DNA from 2 places in the Cutibacterium sp. LaCa_89 genome. Region 2 is predicted to be linked to the other one. Evidence: riboswitches for the same ligand, from Rfam matches in the RefSeq annotation. Region 2 holds a riboswitch; the other holds the start of a gene.

Region 1 (7,328 bases), 580 kb from region 2:
CGAAGTGCTGGCCATCTCCCCCTGCGCCCACGGCAGATTGGGGACGGCACGGGCAAAGGCGCGCAGGATCTGCTCGGCGCCTTCCAAGGCGTTGGTGGCCTCGGTACCCAGTCCTGCCTCGATCTGCTCTGCGACCTGCTGGACGGAGGGATCGGTGTCCAAGGACTCGAGGATCTCGTTGCGGACCATGTTCCACAGCCACTCACGCTGCTGCTCGATACGGCGGGCCTGCAAGGAGCCGTCCGCCTCGAGGTACGCGCGGTGGTCGACGATGGCCTGCCAGACGTCGTCGAGCCCCTCCTTGGTGTACGAGGAGCAGGTCAGCACCGGAACACGCCGCTTGTCGGCATCGGAGGAGACGAGCTTCATGGCGATGGACAGGTCACGAGCGGAGACACGCGCGTTGCCGGCATTGTCGCCATCGGCCTTGTTAACCGCAACGACGTCCGCCAGTTCCAGGATGCCCTTCTTGATGCCCTGCAGCTGGTCGCCGGTACCCGCGACGGAGAGCATGAGGAAAGTGTCGACCATGCCTGCCACGGCGACCTCGGACTGTCCGACACCGACGGTCTCGACGAGGACCACGTTGTAACCAGCCGCCTCCATGACGATCATGGCCTCACGCGTGGCCCGGGCGACGCCACCCAGGTGACCGCCGGAGGGTGACGGGCGCACGAATGCCTCGTCACGGTTGCACAGATCCCCCATGCGGGTGCGGTCACCGAGGATCGAACCGCCGGTGCGGGTCGAGGAAGGGTCGACGGCCAGGACGGCAACCTTGTAGTTGAACTCGTCGATGAGCTTGGTGCCCATGGCATTGATGAAGGTCGACTTACCGGCGCCAGGAACACCCGAGATACCGACACGGATGGCGTCACCAGTGTGAGGAGCCAGCAGGCGCAACATCTCGCGTGCCTTCTCGCGATGTGCCGGTTTGCTCGACTCCACCAGAGTCAGCGCTTTGGCAATGTGCTGGCGGCTCCCGGCCAGGACTTGCTCAACCAGTTCGGGGACGTCGATCGGCATGATCACCATTTCCTTCATCGGGTGGGTACGTCTACCGTACCGCCCACGGACAACGTTCATGGCGGAGGGCTCATACCCAGTGGCTTTCAGGTCCGTATGACGGTGGCCCCTGGAACCTCGCGGGGTTCCAGGGGCCAATCCTTCAGTCTCGTGGACCGATCCAGTCTCAGTCGTCGCTGTGAGCGGCGAGGAGCTTCTCCATCAGCTCGATGGCAGCGTCCGGGATGACGGTGCCAGGCGGGTAGATGGCGGCTGCGCCGTCATCCTTGAGCTCCTGGAAGTCCTGGGTCGGGATGACGCCACCAACAACGATCATGATGTCGGAGCGGCCAAGCTTGTCCAGTTCCTTGCGCAGGGCCGGCACCAGGGTGAGGTGTCCGGCGGCCAACGAGGAGACACCGACGACGTGGACGTCGCCCTCGACAGCCTGTCGAGCGGTCTCCTCAGGGGTCTGGAACAGCGGGCCGACGTCGACGTCCATGCCGAGGTCCGCGTAGGCGGTCGCGACGACCTTCTGGCCACGGTCGTGACCATCCTGACCCATCTTCGCGATCATGATGCGAGGACGACGGCCTTCCTTCTCCTCGAACTTCTTGATGAGGTCGTGGACCTTCTTGGTCGACTCGGTGCTACCGGCTGCCTTGCTGTACACGCCCTCAATGGTACGGATCTGAGCGGTGTAGCGCCCGAAGACCTTCTCCATTGCGTCGGACATCTCGCCGACGGAGGCGTTGGCGCGACCGGCGTCGATGCACAGCTTGAGCAGGTTGCGGTCGGGATCGCTCGGGTCCGGGTTGGCAGCAGCCCAGGTGAGCTTCTCCAGAGCAGCCTGGCAGGCCTCCTCGTCACGGTTGGCGCGAAGCTGCTCGAGCTTGGCCTTCTGTTCCTTGAGCACCTGGGTGTTGTCGACCTTGAGGACCTCGAGATCCTCTTCCTCATCGAGACGGTACTTGTTGACGCCGATGAGGGGCTGACGACCGGAGTCGATACGGGCCTGGGTACGGGCAGCGGCCTCCTCGATACGCATCTTCGGGATGCCCTTCTCGATGGCCTTGGCCATACCGCCGGCCTTCTCGACCTCCTGGATGTGGGCCCAGGCCTTGCGAGCCAGCTCGAGGGTGAGCTTCTCGACGTAGGCGGAACCGCTCCAGGGATCGATGACGCGGCAGGTGCCCGACTCCTGCTGGATGAACAGCTGGGTGTTTCGAGCGATACGAGCGGAGAAGTCTGTCGGCAGGGCGATGGCCTCGTCGAGGGAGTTGGTGTGCAGGGACTGGGTGTGTCCCTGGGTGGCTCCCATGGCCTCCACACAGGTACGGATGACGTTGTTGTACACGTCCTGAGCGGTCAGCGACCAGCCAGAGGTCTGCGAGTGGGTACGCAGGCTCATGGACTTCGGGTTCTTAGGTCCGAACTGGTTGACGAGCTTGGCCCACAGCATGCGAGCCGCGCGCATCTTGGCGACCTCCATGAAGAAGTTGGTGCCAATGGCCCAGAAGAAGGACAGACGCGGTGCGAACTGGTCGACCTTCAGGCCCACCGACTCGCCAGCGCGGATGTAGTCGACTCCGTCGGCCAGGGTGTAGGCCATCTCGATGTCGGCGGTCGCGCCGGCCTCCTGCATGTGGTAGCCGGAGATGGAGATGGAGTTCCACTTCGGCATGTTCGCGCTGGTGAAGGCAAAGATGTCGGAGATGATCCGCATCGAGGGCAGCGGCGGGTAGATGTACGTGTTACGAACCATGAACTCCTTGAGGATGTCGTTCTGGATCGTTCCGGCGAGCTGCTCGGGCTTGGCACCCTGCTCCTCGGCGGTCACAACGTACAGGGCGAGAATCGGCAACACGGCGCCGTTCATCGTCATGGACACCGACATGCGGTCCAGCGGAATACCCGCGAAGAGCTCACGCATGTCCAGGATGGAGTCCACGGCCACACCGGCCATGCCGACGTCACCGGGAACACGCGGGTTGTCGGAGTCGTAACCACGGTGGGTCGGCAGGTCGAAGGCGACCGACAGACCCTTCTGACCAGCGGCCAGGTTACGGCGGTAGAACGCGTTGGACTCCTTGGCGGTGGAGAATCCGGCGTACTGACGAATCGTCCACGGACGGAAGGCGTACATGGTGGCGTACGGGCCGTGGGTGAAGGGCGGCAGACCGGCGTAGGTGTCCAGCCAGTCCATGTCGGCGTAGACGTCCTCGGAGTACAGGTGACCGACCGGAATCTGCTCCGGAGTGGTCCAGGGCTCCTGCTCACCAGCGGCGGCGGCCAGCTTGGCGAACTGCTCCTGTGCGTCCGCGGGGACCGGAGAGTCTCCGAGGTTGATGGAATCGAAACGAGGCAGGGTGGTCACTTGGCAACTCCCAACGTGTCCAGAGTGGTGGTCAGGACGTCAACGACGTCCATTCCGAGGTAGATGCGCCCGTCGACGACCTTCTCGGCCTCGGCAGCGTCATCACCAAATTCCTTGAAGGCACCCGACAGGTAGACCAGCTTGGCGCCAGCCTCCTTGAGGGCCTTGGCGACCTCGAGGCCCTGGGCCGCGTAGGTCTTGGCGTTCGAACACAGGTCAGCGACCTCGGCACCGGACTCCTTGAAGGCCTTGACGACCTCTTCAGTGGTGCCTCCCTCGCACTCCGGGGTCTCCATGCCGGCGATGTGCCACACCGGGGCGGAGAATCCCTCGCGAGGACCGAAGTCACGACGGGTTCCCAGGCAAGCCAGGAAAACCTTCGGACGCTCGGAGCAGGTGGCGGAACGATCAACGAGGGCCTCGAAGATCTCGGCGTCGCGGCGCCACTCCAGCCCGTTGCGCTCGGCAGTTTCGGGGTACGGCTTGGTCTCGACCGTCTTGGCGTCGAGCAGCGGGAACTCGCTGACGGCCGTGATCGGCTGCTTGCGGGTCGCCAGACGCTTGGCGCGCTCGGCATTCAGCTTGTCGAGCTCGGTGCGGACGTGGTCGCCGGTCAGTGCGGCGGCCATGCCACCGGCAGCCTCGACGGCCTGGAACTCGACCCAAGCGGCTTCTTCCAGCTTCTTAGTCAGAGCCTCAACGTAGAAAGAGCCACCAGCCGGGTCATTGGCGCGACCGATGTTGGACTCCTCGGCGAGGATGATGCCAGTGTTGCGGGCGATACGACGCGAGAAGTCGCTCTTCGGCAGGCCGATGGCGGCATCGAAGGGCAGGGTCGTGACGGCCTCGGCACCACCGACAGCAGCACCGAAGGTCGAGATGGTGCCTCGCAGGATGTTGACGTAGGGATCGTCACGGGTCAGCTCACGCCAGCTGGTGACGGCCTCCTGGCGGGCACCACGCTTGGCGGCCGGCACCTCGAAGACCTCACCGACGCGGTTCCACAGGGTGCGCAGGGCGCGTAGACGGCAGATGGTCAGGAACTGGTCGTGGGTGGCGGACACCCGGAAGTTGATGGCGTCGAACGCCTGCTCGGCGGTCAGTCCCTGCTCCATGAGAGCGCGGACGTACTCGACGCCGGTGGCGATGGCCCAGGCGAGCTCGTGCACGTCGCCGGCACCAGCGTTGTGGTAGATCGTGGCGTCAACGACGAAGGCGCGGGAGTTCTTGTACTTCTCGATCTTCCTGACCCACTCGCCCATGCCGGACAGATCCGGGGTGCCACCGTTGAGGGCGGCGAAACCGATCGGATCCAGACCGAGGTTGAACGACAGTTTGTCGGGCTCGATCTTGGAATCGGCGTAGACCTTGAGGAGGGCCTCGGCGGCAGCCTCCTGGTCGTCGCGGCTGGAGACCTCGACCTTGGCCAGGTCCAGCAGCACGTCCTTGAGATCGCCGGCAATGTCCTCGGGGTTGATGGCGTCGGCACCGACCCGCAGCCACAGGGACGTCACGCCACGCTCGAGGTCAGCGATGACGGCCTTCTTGGTGAACTCGACGTCGGGATCCTCGTGAAGGGCTCGGACGTCCCACGCGTCCATGCTACCGTCACGGATCGTCGTGCCGCGGGTAAAGGGCGGTACGCCCGGAGCGCCGAGCTTCTCGGAGGCATCCTGACGCCGGTACATCGGCTCGATCTGGATGCCGTCGACCGTGGTCGGCTCGAGGCGCTTCATTCCCTGCTCGATGTTGAGTTCCTTGCCCTCGGGGCGACCCCGGTTCAAGACTTTGAGGACCGCGTCCTCCCACTGTTCGTGGGTGACCTTCGGGAAGTCCCCGGCCAGGCTCAACTCCTCGGGCATCCTGTCCTCGACGGGCTTGGATGCGAGGTTGTCAGGATCAGTCATTCGTCAGACTCCTGCTCCGCTGTGGATGGTTGGACGACCTCGGCCGGCCCTCGAGACCTCGGACGCTGTGGCACACGCGGAGTGCACCACACGCTCTGGCAGGTATTCGGACTCATGGGCACCTCGTCTGCCGACGAGTCCTACGTCACCGCTTCCCAGACCGAAGCCCAGTGCTTGATCGACGTCCACCCGGTCCGAGAACCAGATGGGCGACGATGGTGATGTCGTTCCCACTCACCGCTGCGGGGCAGTTCCGGAGTTTCACCGGATTCCCTCTTACCGCCTTGAAACCCCGGATGGGATTCCTCGGCACCAGCACCTACGATACTAGGCTGCGCACAATCGCCTTCACGCAGCGGGGGTGCATGTGCACGATTGTGCGAAACGAACGTGAGCGGCCTTTCACCGTGCTTTCCGAACCTGCAAGGTCCGGGGCCGGGCAGCGACGGCATCAATCCAGTCGCGCAGGTGGGCGTGGACATGTCGACGGTTCACCTCATTGAGGATCTCGTGGCGCGCCCCGGGGTAGAGAACGAGGTCCACCTCACGCGAGCCCGAGTCGCGCAACTGACGCGCGACCTGGCGCACTCCCCTGCCGGAGTCCCCCACCGGGTCCTTGGCGCCCGACATCAGCAGAATGGGCAGTGCCGGTGGAGTCGCTCGGAAGATCTCGGTGGAGTTGGCGAGTTCGATGAGTCGGACGAGTTCGCGGTAGAAGGCTGCGGTGCAGACGAAACCGCACAGCGGGTCGTCGTTGTAGGCGTCCACGACGTGAGCGTCTCGGGACAACCAGTCATAGTCGGTGCGGGCCGGCAGGAAGGCTCGGTTGAAGGACCCAAAGGACAGCGTGTTGAGCAGCGGGCTGCGGGAGTCCTCCCCCACCATGAGCACCTGGGCCTGGGCCAGCCCGGTGGCGACAGTGCTCAACGGCCCCAGGGAGGAGCCGGTGCCGATGATGACCAGGCCGGCCATCTCGCGTCCCCGACGAACGGCCAGGACACGGGCAAGGAACGACCCCATCGAGTGTCCGACGAGGAACCACGGCTTCCCCTCCAGCTTGGCCATGAAGTGGTCAGCGACGGCGGACAGGTCGTCGAGCAGCTGGTGGTAGCCACGATCAGACGTGGTTCCGAGTTCTCCTATGGCAGCAGCACGCGGCCCGTGGCCACGGTGGTCGTTCGCCACGACGAGCCAGCCGTCGGCTGCAAGCACCCGGGCGACCTCGTCATAGCGAGCCGCGTACTCGGCCATACCGTGGCAGAACTGCACCAAGCCCTTGATGGGGCGCCCCGACGCAGCCTCGGGACGCCAGACAAGGACGTCGACGTCGGCTCCGTCATCAGCGGTGATGGTGATGGTGTCCATAGTTCCTCCCAGACAGCTCACCCCGGACAAAACCGTCTCAACCATACCGACGTCTTCATCGCGGCTATCACACAGCCTGGCCGCGAGAGAACGTACCGGAGCGCTCACCCGTCGCCCGGACGAGTCTGACACTGCATTGTGCCTTGCCGTAGAGGCGATCAACCCGCCAAGCATCCGCGATGGTCGCGCCCCGGCAGGGACTGTCACTTTCATGATATGAATGCTTCGGAATGACTTCAGCTTGAGAGTGCTCTCACGTTCGAAAGGCACCGCCATCAGTACCGAAGTTGCCCGCAAGGCCGCCGGACGCCTTCACTGGCCGACGCGCATACGTTTCGGACTTACCCTCTCTGACGCGCTGGCGATAGCCGTAGCGCTCATCACAACGATATATATCCGTTGGCCAAGCCCAGACAGCCAGACGATTGCCGGCACCCGGCACATCACCTATTCGGCATTGGCCGTGGTCTTCGGCCTGGTGCGGCTCCTCATTCTTTCAGCCAACGACAGCCATCGAATCCGGCTGTTGAGTTCGGGATTACAGGAGTATCAGCTCGTGGCGCGGGGGACTCTGTGGGCCTTCGGTTCTCTGGCAATTTTCAGTTATCTGTTCAAGCTGTCGGTCTCCCGATCCTTGTTCCTCGTCCAGGGCCCCGGAAGAGTCGTGCTTTCTT
Region 2 (7,328 bases):
CGATCTCTGGTGTCCGGTGTCAGTACGAGAGGTCCTCGTACTCCGGGTTGTCGATCTGGAGTTCGGCGTACCGGCTCTCGGGGGCCGAGACGTGGTACGGGCGACCTGTGGCCTGCCAGCTGAGGTTCGGCGCACAGTGGACGTTCTGGGCGTCGGCGTCGAGGATGATGAATCCCCAGGCCAGACGTCCTTCCTTGCCGGCGGGCAGGGTGTAGGGCCCGACGACCTGCTTGAGCGACCAGTGGACCTCGTTGACGTAGGTGAACCCGAAGGTCTGCGTCATGATCTTGGCCAGGTCACCCTGACCGGCAACCTTTGCGCTGACCTGGAGGGTCTGGGTGCGCGACTGTTTCACCTTCGTCGAAACGGGCACGGCATTGGCAGTGTTGTTCGCGACGCTGGAGGCGTCGGTCTGCTTGAACCAACGCTTCTTGGCCGTCAGGTAGGTGCCGTTCTCACCGGGGGTCGAGCACTCGGTTCCCGGCTCGTAGTCGGAGTTCCACCGTTGCGGCAGCTCGAACTGGGTGGGGTCACTGGCGGAGGCCGACTCGGCCGCATGGGCGTCGGAGACGGCGAACGGGGCCACTGACAGGGCAGCCGCCGCCGCGAGTGTGACCCCGCGACGCACCTGGTGTGTCAGGAATCCCATGGGCGATCAGGCCTCGAGGGAGGGGTCGTTGTCGCGGGTGCTGATGGCGATGTGACGCTCCTTCGGAAGGCTCGCGGTGAACTCGCCACCGTTGGCCTTCCAGGTGTGATCGGAGCCGCAGACGGTGTGCTGGCCACGGAAGTCCGAGACGACCCATCCGGCACGCAGGACCGCGGTCTTGCCCGGAGCCAGGTTGTACGGGCCGACGGTGTCGCCGACCTCGTAGGACTGGCTGTCGGTGTAGCTCGTCGAGAAGGTGACGTGGATGAGGTCGAGGATCGGGAAGTCGACCCCGGCCGAGACGTTCCAGGTCTTCGTCTTGGTCTCGGTGATGGTCCGGGTGATGGGCAGCGGCTCGTCGTTGTAGTTCGAGATGGTCCACGTGCCGGCCGAGCCGTCGAAGTAGCTACGGGTCCGGGTGATGGTCTGGCCGGTCTCACCGATGCTGGCGCAGGAGGCGCCGATCGTCGTGGGGTTGGCGGCCTGGGCTGGGGTAGCAGCCTGGGCCGGAACGACCGTGAAAGCGGCCGAGGCGACGAGGGCTGCGGGAACGGCAAGAAGTCGGGTGATCATGAGTGTTCTCCTTCGTGGTCGGGATTGACGGTGGTCGTGGTGTCGGGGACGCCTAGGTCAGCGGTCTGACTGAGTCGGCAGGGGGAGCTGGCGGTACTTGTCGGGAGTGACGTCGATCTTGCGAACGCTGCCGTCCCGGGAGGTGACGGTGGCCTCGGCCCAGAAACCGCTCGGCGCCGAGGCGGTGCCGTAGTTCGACACCAAGCTGTACTTTCCGTCCCTGCCGCAGTGGATCTCGCGATAGTTCACGCGGGTCATCGTCGTGCCATAGGTGACGCGCACACGCTCACCGGGCTGCAGATGTACCGCACCGAGGGCGGTTCCGACGGGCATATAGGCACGGTAGGTGCTGTCAACCGAGCCAAGCCATCCTGCCGGCGGGCGGCCGTAGCGACCCATCCAGTTGGCGTACCCGTTGTACTGGGCGCCCACGACGAAGTCGGTCACCGGGTGGTAGTCGTAGGGGGCCTTCGACCAGTTGAGGAAGTCCGTCGAGTAGCCGGGCTTGCGGTAGGTGGGCTGGATCGACGAGATGTCGTAGGGGTACCACGCGATGTCGCGGGCACGGCAGGTCTGACCCTTCGCCGGCCAGGACGGATCCTTCTGCGGAGCGACGGCGGGCTCGACGACGTGGTCGGTCGGCTTCGCCACGGACTCCAGGCTGGGGCCCGACATGGCGGTGTACGCGTCCGATCCCATCGGCTTGCTGTTGGCACCCGCGTGGCGCGACGGGATCTGCATCGCCAGATCCGAGATGGAGCCGTCGGCGTGGATGAGGTAGACGAAGGCGTATCGCCCGGCCGGACCGGTGCCACGAATGACGTTAGCACCGTTGGAGTTCTGCAGGACGCCGTCGCGGCAAGTGACGAACATCGAGACGAAGTCCTTCTCGAGGACGCCGTATTCGACGCGGATCGACTCACCTGGCTTGAGCTTGACGGGACCGACGGTCTCACCCTCGACCCAGCCATTGGACATCTTGAGGCCGATGTCAGACTTGGCGGTGGTGTTCCATCCAGAGGGGAGCTTCGCCGCCGAGGTCGCCGAAATGTCGTGGTTGCTCTCAGTTTCGATCGTGCCGGTGTACGGCACGACCTGATCGGTGCGGTTGGTGAACTGGATCGTGCCGTCGCTGAGGTAGCGTCGTCCCGTCTCACCGTAATGCCACTCGGGGTATCCCTGGGCGTGGGCGGAGGCATCCGTGCACGACTCATAGAGGTGCGCGATCGGATAGCCCTGCGGCTTGGGTGGAATGACGGCGTGAGCCGCCGGCAGCTGCATCATGGCAGACACTGCGAGGACTGCCGAGGCAGTCGCCGCGAGAACTCTGCGCCCTGGACGTCTCTTCAAGGGCATGGCTTTTTCATACTCCTCACGGATTCGCATCCATAGGAATTGACGTGCTTCACAGAGCCCCTGTGGAAGTCGATGCACGCCCCTGTCAAGGAGCATGGGCAACCATCCCGGGAGGATCTGCGATCCAATGCTAGCGACGCGGAGGTTCAATTCATGAAGGGCGGCGATCGGGAATATCCAGTAATGACGCGGTTGCGAACAGGACATGAACCCGTGATGACGAGCATGTGATCGGACACCGAACCGGTGCAATGACCCCCAGGCAATAACAAGACCACTGGACCCGTCGACAGCATTTATATCATCTCGTAAATATATACCGAATCCGCACGTCGCCTTCCGGGGCCGCCATCACTGCATGACCTCGCCTGTGGACAGTGTACGAGTGAGACATCCGCCACTTCTTGGACATGTCGCTCGGGATGGAAATTTGGATTCTCGGGGCGGGTTCATGGATGAATGGGACGATTCACCACCTGCGTGGTACGGTGCGTTTCGCCGGCCAGGGAACCTGGTGCGAATCCAGGATTGACGCGCAGCGGTGTGGGTGATGGCTCGCCGCGAGCCCACTGGGTGGAGACACCTGGGAAGGGGGACGAGCCGCGCGACCCCGAGTCCGAAAACCTCCCGGCGAATGCAGCCGCCGTACGCCTCGCGAGATGGGCGCCAACCGCCAGGAGTTCCTTTGCCACACGTCCGCCATCGAGACACCCATCCCTGCGCTTCGCGCGGGCAACGGCAATCGTCGGACGGATCGACGTCATCGCGGGCCCACCAGGATCGCCGGTTGCCCGCCGGGCCCGTACTGCTGGTCCTGGCGGTTGCTCTTGCTCTGAGTGTCGTGCTCTCGCTGGCCTTCGGCACGATCCGGCTGCCCGTCGAACAGGCGTGGCACGTCCTGGATGTACACGTGCGCGGAGGCAGCGTCGAGGCCACCGCGGACCAGATCGTGTGGGGGTTGCGACTTCCACGAACGGTGCTGGCCGTCGTTGCCGGGGCCGGACTGTCCGTCGGTGGTGCCGTCATGCAGACCTTGGTACGCAACCCGTTGGCCGATCCGTACATGCTCGGGGTCTCGGCAGGGGCCAGCGTCGGGGCGACAGCCGTCATCACCACGGGAACGCTGGCGGCCTTCGGCGTGTACTCGCTGTACCTGGGTGCCCTTCGAGGTGCCCTCGTCGCGACCGCGGCCGTGTTCGGCATCGCCATGGCCCAGGGAGGTCTGAGCCCCTTGCGGCTCGTCCTCACCGGTGTCGTCATGTCCTCGGCCTTCAGCGCGATGTCGAGCTTCCTGGTCTTCCACAGCAACGACCCGAAATCGGCCCAGTCCGTCCTCTTCTGGCTGTTGGGCAGCGTGGCGGGTGCCTCCTGGCAGACCCTCGTGCCGACGGCGGTGGTGGTCCTCGTCACCCTGCTGTTGCTCATGATTGGATCGAGGTGGCTCGACGCGCTGGCAGCAGGCCCGGAACTCGCCTCCTCGCTCGGGGTCCCGGTCACCGGCCTGAGCGTCGCCCTCTTCATCGTCCAGGCCATTTTCGTGAGCGCGATCGTCGCGGTCTCCGGCGGCATCGGATTCGTGGGCCTCGTCATTCCCCACCTCACTAGGTTCCGCGTGGGACCGCGCCATCACGTCGTCCTGCCGGTCAGCGCTTTGTTCGGTGCGCTCTTCCTCGTGTGGGTCGACGTCCTCTCCCGGGTGGCGAGCCGACCTCAGGAGACTCCGTTGAGCATCGTCACAGGTCTGCTAGGTGTAACCACCACACAGGTTAGGTACATCGGGCTGGTCAGAGACAGCTGTGGCTGGGCACGGGCGAGGGCCTGTGGGTGGAGTGTGTTGCTACCACACAAAGCACGACTCCCAAGAGGCCCTCATGACCCACCGTAATGCCCCGTTGTCCGAAACCGGACGTTTGCGCCTGGCCTGCTGCATCGTCGAGGATGGCTGGCCCCTGCGTCGGGCCGCCGAACGCTTCAACGTCAGCGTCACCACGGCCCGACGCTGGGCACAGCGCTACCGCGCCCACGGGCCGGCCGGAATGCGTGATCACTCCAGCCGACCCCACCACCAGCCCCGACGGGTCTGCCGTCGCACGCAACGACGGGTGGTGGGATAGCGCATCACCCACCAGTGGGGCCCAGCACGCATCGCCTACCACCTACGCCACCAGCACCTCAGCGTCTCGACCGTCGGCAAGATCCTGCAACGCTACGGATGCCCACCCCTGACCTGGATCGACAAGGCCACCGGCGCCCGGCTACGCGCCTAGCCCACACCCGTCCGCTACGAACACGACACCCCCGGTTGGCTGGTCCACGTCGACATCAAGAAGCTGGGCCGGATCCCCGACGGCGGCGGCCACCGCATGGTCGGATGCGCCCAAGGAGTACGCAACCGTGGCTGATCCGCCAGCGGGGGTGGGTATCACTACATCTACAACGCCGTCGACGACCACTCCTGCCTGGCCTACGTCGAGGTCCTCAGCGATGAGCGCAAGGACACCGCCGCCGGGTTCTGGACCAGGGCCCAGGCCTGGTTCGCCAGCCAGGCCATCACCGTCAAGCGGGTCCTGACCGACAACGGCTCCTGCTGCCGGTCCAAAGTCTTCAACAAGGCACTCAAAGACACCCACATCACGCACAAGTACACCCGGCCCTACACGCCCAAGACCAACGGCAGGGTCGAGCGGTTCAACAGGACCCTGGTCGCCGAGTGGGCCTACGCACGGCCCTACGCCAGCGAGACCGACCGCCTGGCCGAACTCCCCGGCTGGCTGCACCACTACAATCACCACCGCGGGCACACCGCGCTCAAAGGCAAATCACCCGCCGACCGCGTACCTAACCTGTCCGGCGATTACACCTAGCGGCCTACCGCTACTACCAACAAGAAACCGCCAACCTTAACGTAGCCCGGCAGGTATTCAGCCCTTATCTTTGCGTGACCCTACTCGACAAAGGCACCGTCAACACCGACGACACCGTCACCTTCCAATTCCGCGACGGTAGTCAGATAAGCATCGCCAAGACCTAAACAAGTACGACTAATCGTCGCCCGGCTCAGCCATAACCTTCAAGAACTTGACTCCACCTTGATTTATCAAGTCTCGGGCAAGATCATTGGCGACTGGCATCACAGTCTCGATGGGTGCCAGTGGATCAAGTTCCGTCGACACCAGCCGGAAGCGGTGGATCGGCTCCGCGTACTCCTCTGGCAGCAAGAAGTTCGTGTTTGATTCCGTCGTGCGAATATAGATCGGCTCGCTAGGATTTCCGACCAAACCTACCCGCACCTGGAACCCGGCATTCGATTGACGGCTCGCAGCGTGAGCACGCAGCAGTGCGATGAAGTCGATCAGAGCAGATTCAATGTCCGAAGCCATGCAATGATTCGGTAGACCCACCGGGTAGTAGTGACGGGCTTCTTCTCGATCTGTCAGGGCTCCGAGGCGGTAACACGCGAGCACGGTTGCATCATCGTGCAGATACTTCCGAAATGCGTATCGGTCATCGCGATGGCTACGCATTACCCAATGTCGCAGCCCTTTACGGACTTGCCCTAAGTCCCAGCGCACAAGTCTGTTGGCGCTGTAGACGAGTTCAGGGAATGACGCTTCGCGAATTAGCCTATAGACGTCTTCCTCGCTCGGCGGCTCCAGCGAACCTGATGGTTCTGCCGGGGACGCAGCCGCGACCAGAACAACGCCGTCTTCGGGATTGAGCCCTTTACTAGCGTGATCAAAAAGCGACTGAAGATGCTGCTTACGATTGGCTGCTTGCTGGAATCTCTCACGAAATCCGCGCTCAATCTCACGGTCGCTCATGAATACAGTGTGGGGTCCATTGCGCCGAGGAGCAACGAAGGCAACGTCACCTTTTCGTGCGAAATGTGGAGCATCAGGAGAATCCGGAACCCGCATCATCACGACACTACCTCCGGCGGCTGGAAGCGGGAAGAACTCCAAACCCAACACCGGCGGCCCGATACGCGCGTATGCCACTCGAAGAATGCGCTGCTGGATGTCCGCATTCCACTGAATTGGAGATATATCTATGGCACCACTTGTTTTGTTGTCCTCAGCGACTCCGAACACGATCCAGCCCCCACCACTGTTGGCCATGGCCGCAATGTCTTTCGCTGCCTCGTCATCCCATTGCGGCTTACGACGATCGTAGATGTTGGCCTTCCAGTCGAGCATGCCCGTCTCACATACCCCGTGTTCTACGGCTTGCTCGATCAAGCTCAGTGAGAGGTCGCCGGGCTCAATCCCCAATGCCTGATGAATTGGTGTGAACATGATCCTCCTAATCAGGGAAGCAATCGCCTCTAGCCGCAGCCGCCACGGACTTGTTGGACAACTGAGTTCCCACGTGAACCAATCAAGCGGCTAAATCGTAGTTCGCGCGCGTTTGTATCCAGCGTGGCATGAAAGCTTCGTAGATGGTACGCACCGGTATCTGGTTCTCGGTCAGGTCGCGGGCGGTCTGACCCCCGATGAGAAGATCGGCGACCAGACGAATCACCTCACGCGGGGTGTAGTGCCCACCGGCGGTCTCGTTGCTCATCTCGGAGAACTTCCGCAGCAGTTCTTCGAAGATGTAACCCATGGTCTCGTTGCTGACCTCGCTGGGACGCAGGTCCAGGTCCGCGAAGTCGGCCATGACGCCGTACAGGATCCCGGCGTGGTCCATCCGGGTGATCTTCCCGTCGAACTGGTACGCCTCGATCACTGTCGCCGCGTCAGGGGAGAGG

The links. Region 2 has a riboswitch for cobalamin ahead of ACP8LP_RS05905 (FecCD family ABC transporter permease). Riboswitches for the same ligand answer to the same signal wherever they lie in the genome.
Region 1: it holds a riboswitch for cobalamin, as region 2 does, so the genes downstream of both, mutA (methylmalonyl-CoA mutase small subunit) here and ACP8LP_RS05905 (FecCD family ABC transporter permease) in region 2, are expected to answer to the same signal.

The regions. Positions count from the first base shown of each region.
Region 1 covers NZ_CP190889.1:686,362-693,689, reverse strand. The annotation lists gene meaB (methylmalonyl Co-A mutase-associated GTPase MeaB) at 1-1,044, opposite strand, end outside; gene scpA (methylmalonyl-CoA mutase) at 1,193-3,382, opposite strand; gene mutA (methylmalonyl-CoA mutase small subunit) at 3,379-5,289, opposite strand; cobalamin riboswitch at 5,370-5,621, opposite strand; gene ACP8LP_RS03165 (alpha/beta fold hydrolase) at 5,692-6,654, opposite strand; gene ACP8LP_RS03160 (UDP-phosphate galactose phosphotransferase) at 6,875-7,328, shown strand, end outside.
Region 2 covers NZ_CP190889.1:1,268,568-1,275,895, reverse strand. The annotation lists gene ACP8LP_RS05920 (hypothetical protein) at 20-649, opposite strand; gene ACP8LP_RS05915 (hypothetical protein) at 656-1,222, opposite strand; gene ACP8LP_RS05910 (hypothetical protein) at 1,280-2,608, opposite strand; cobalamin riboswitch at 3,083-3,204, shown strand; partial or broken gene ACP8LP_RS05905 (FecCD family ABC transporter permease) at 3,366-4,328, shown strand; partial or broken gene ACP8LP_RS05900 (IS481 family transposase) at 4,450-5,442, shown strand; gene ACP8LP_RS05895 (AlbA family DNA-binding domain-containing protein) at 5,620-6,873, opposite strand; gene ACP8LP_RS05890 (type I restriction-modification system subunit M N-terminal domain-containing protein) at 6,956-7,328, opposite strand, start outside.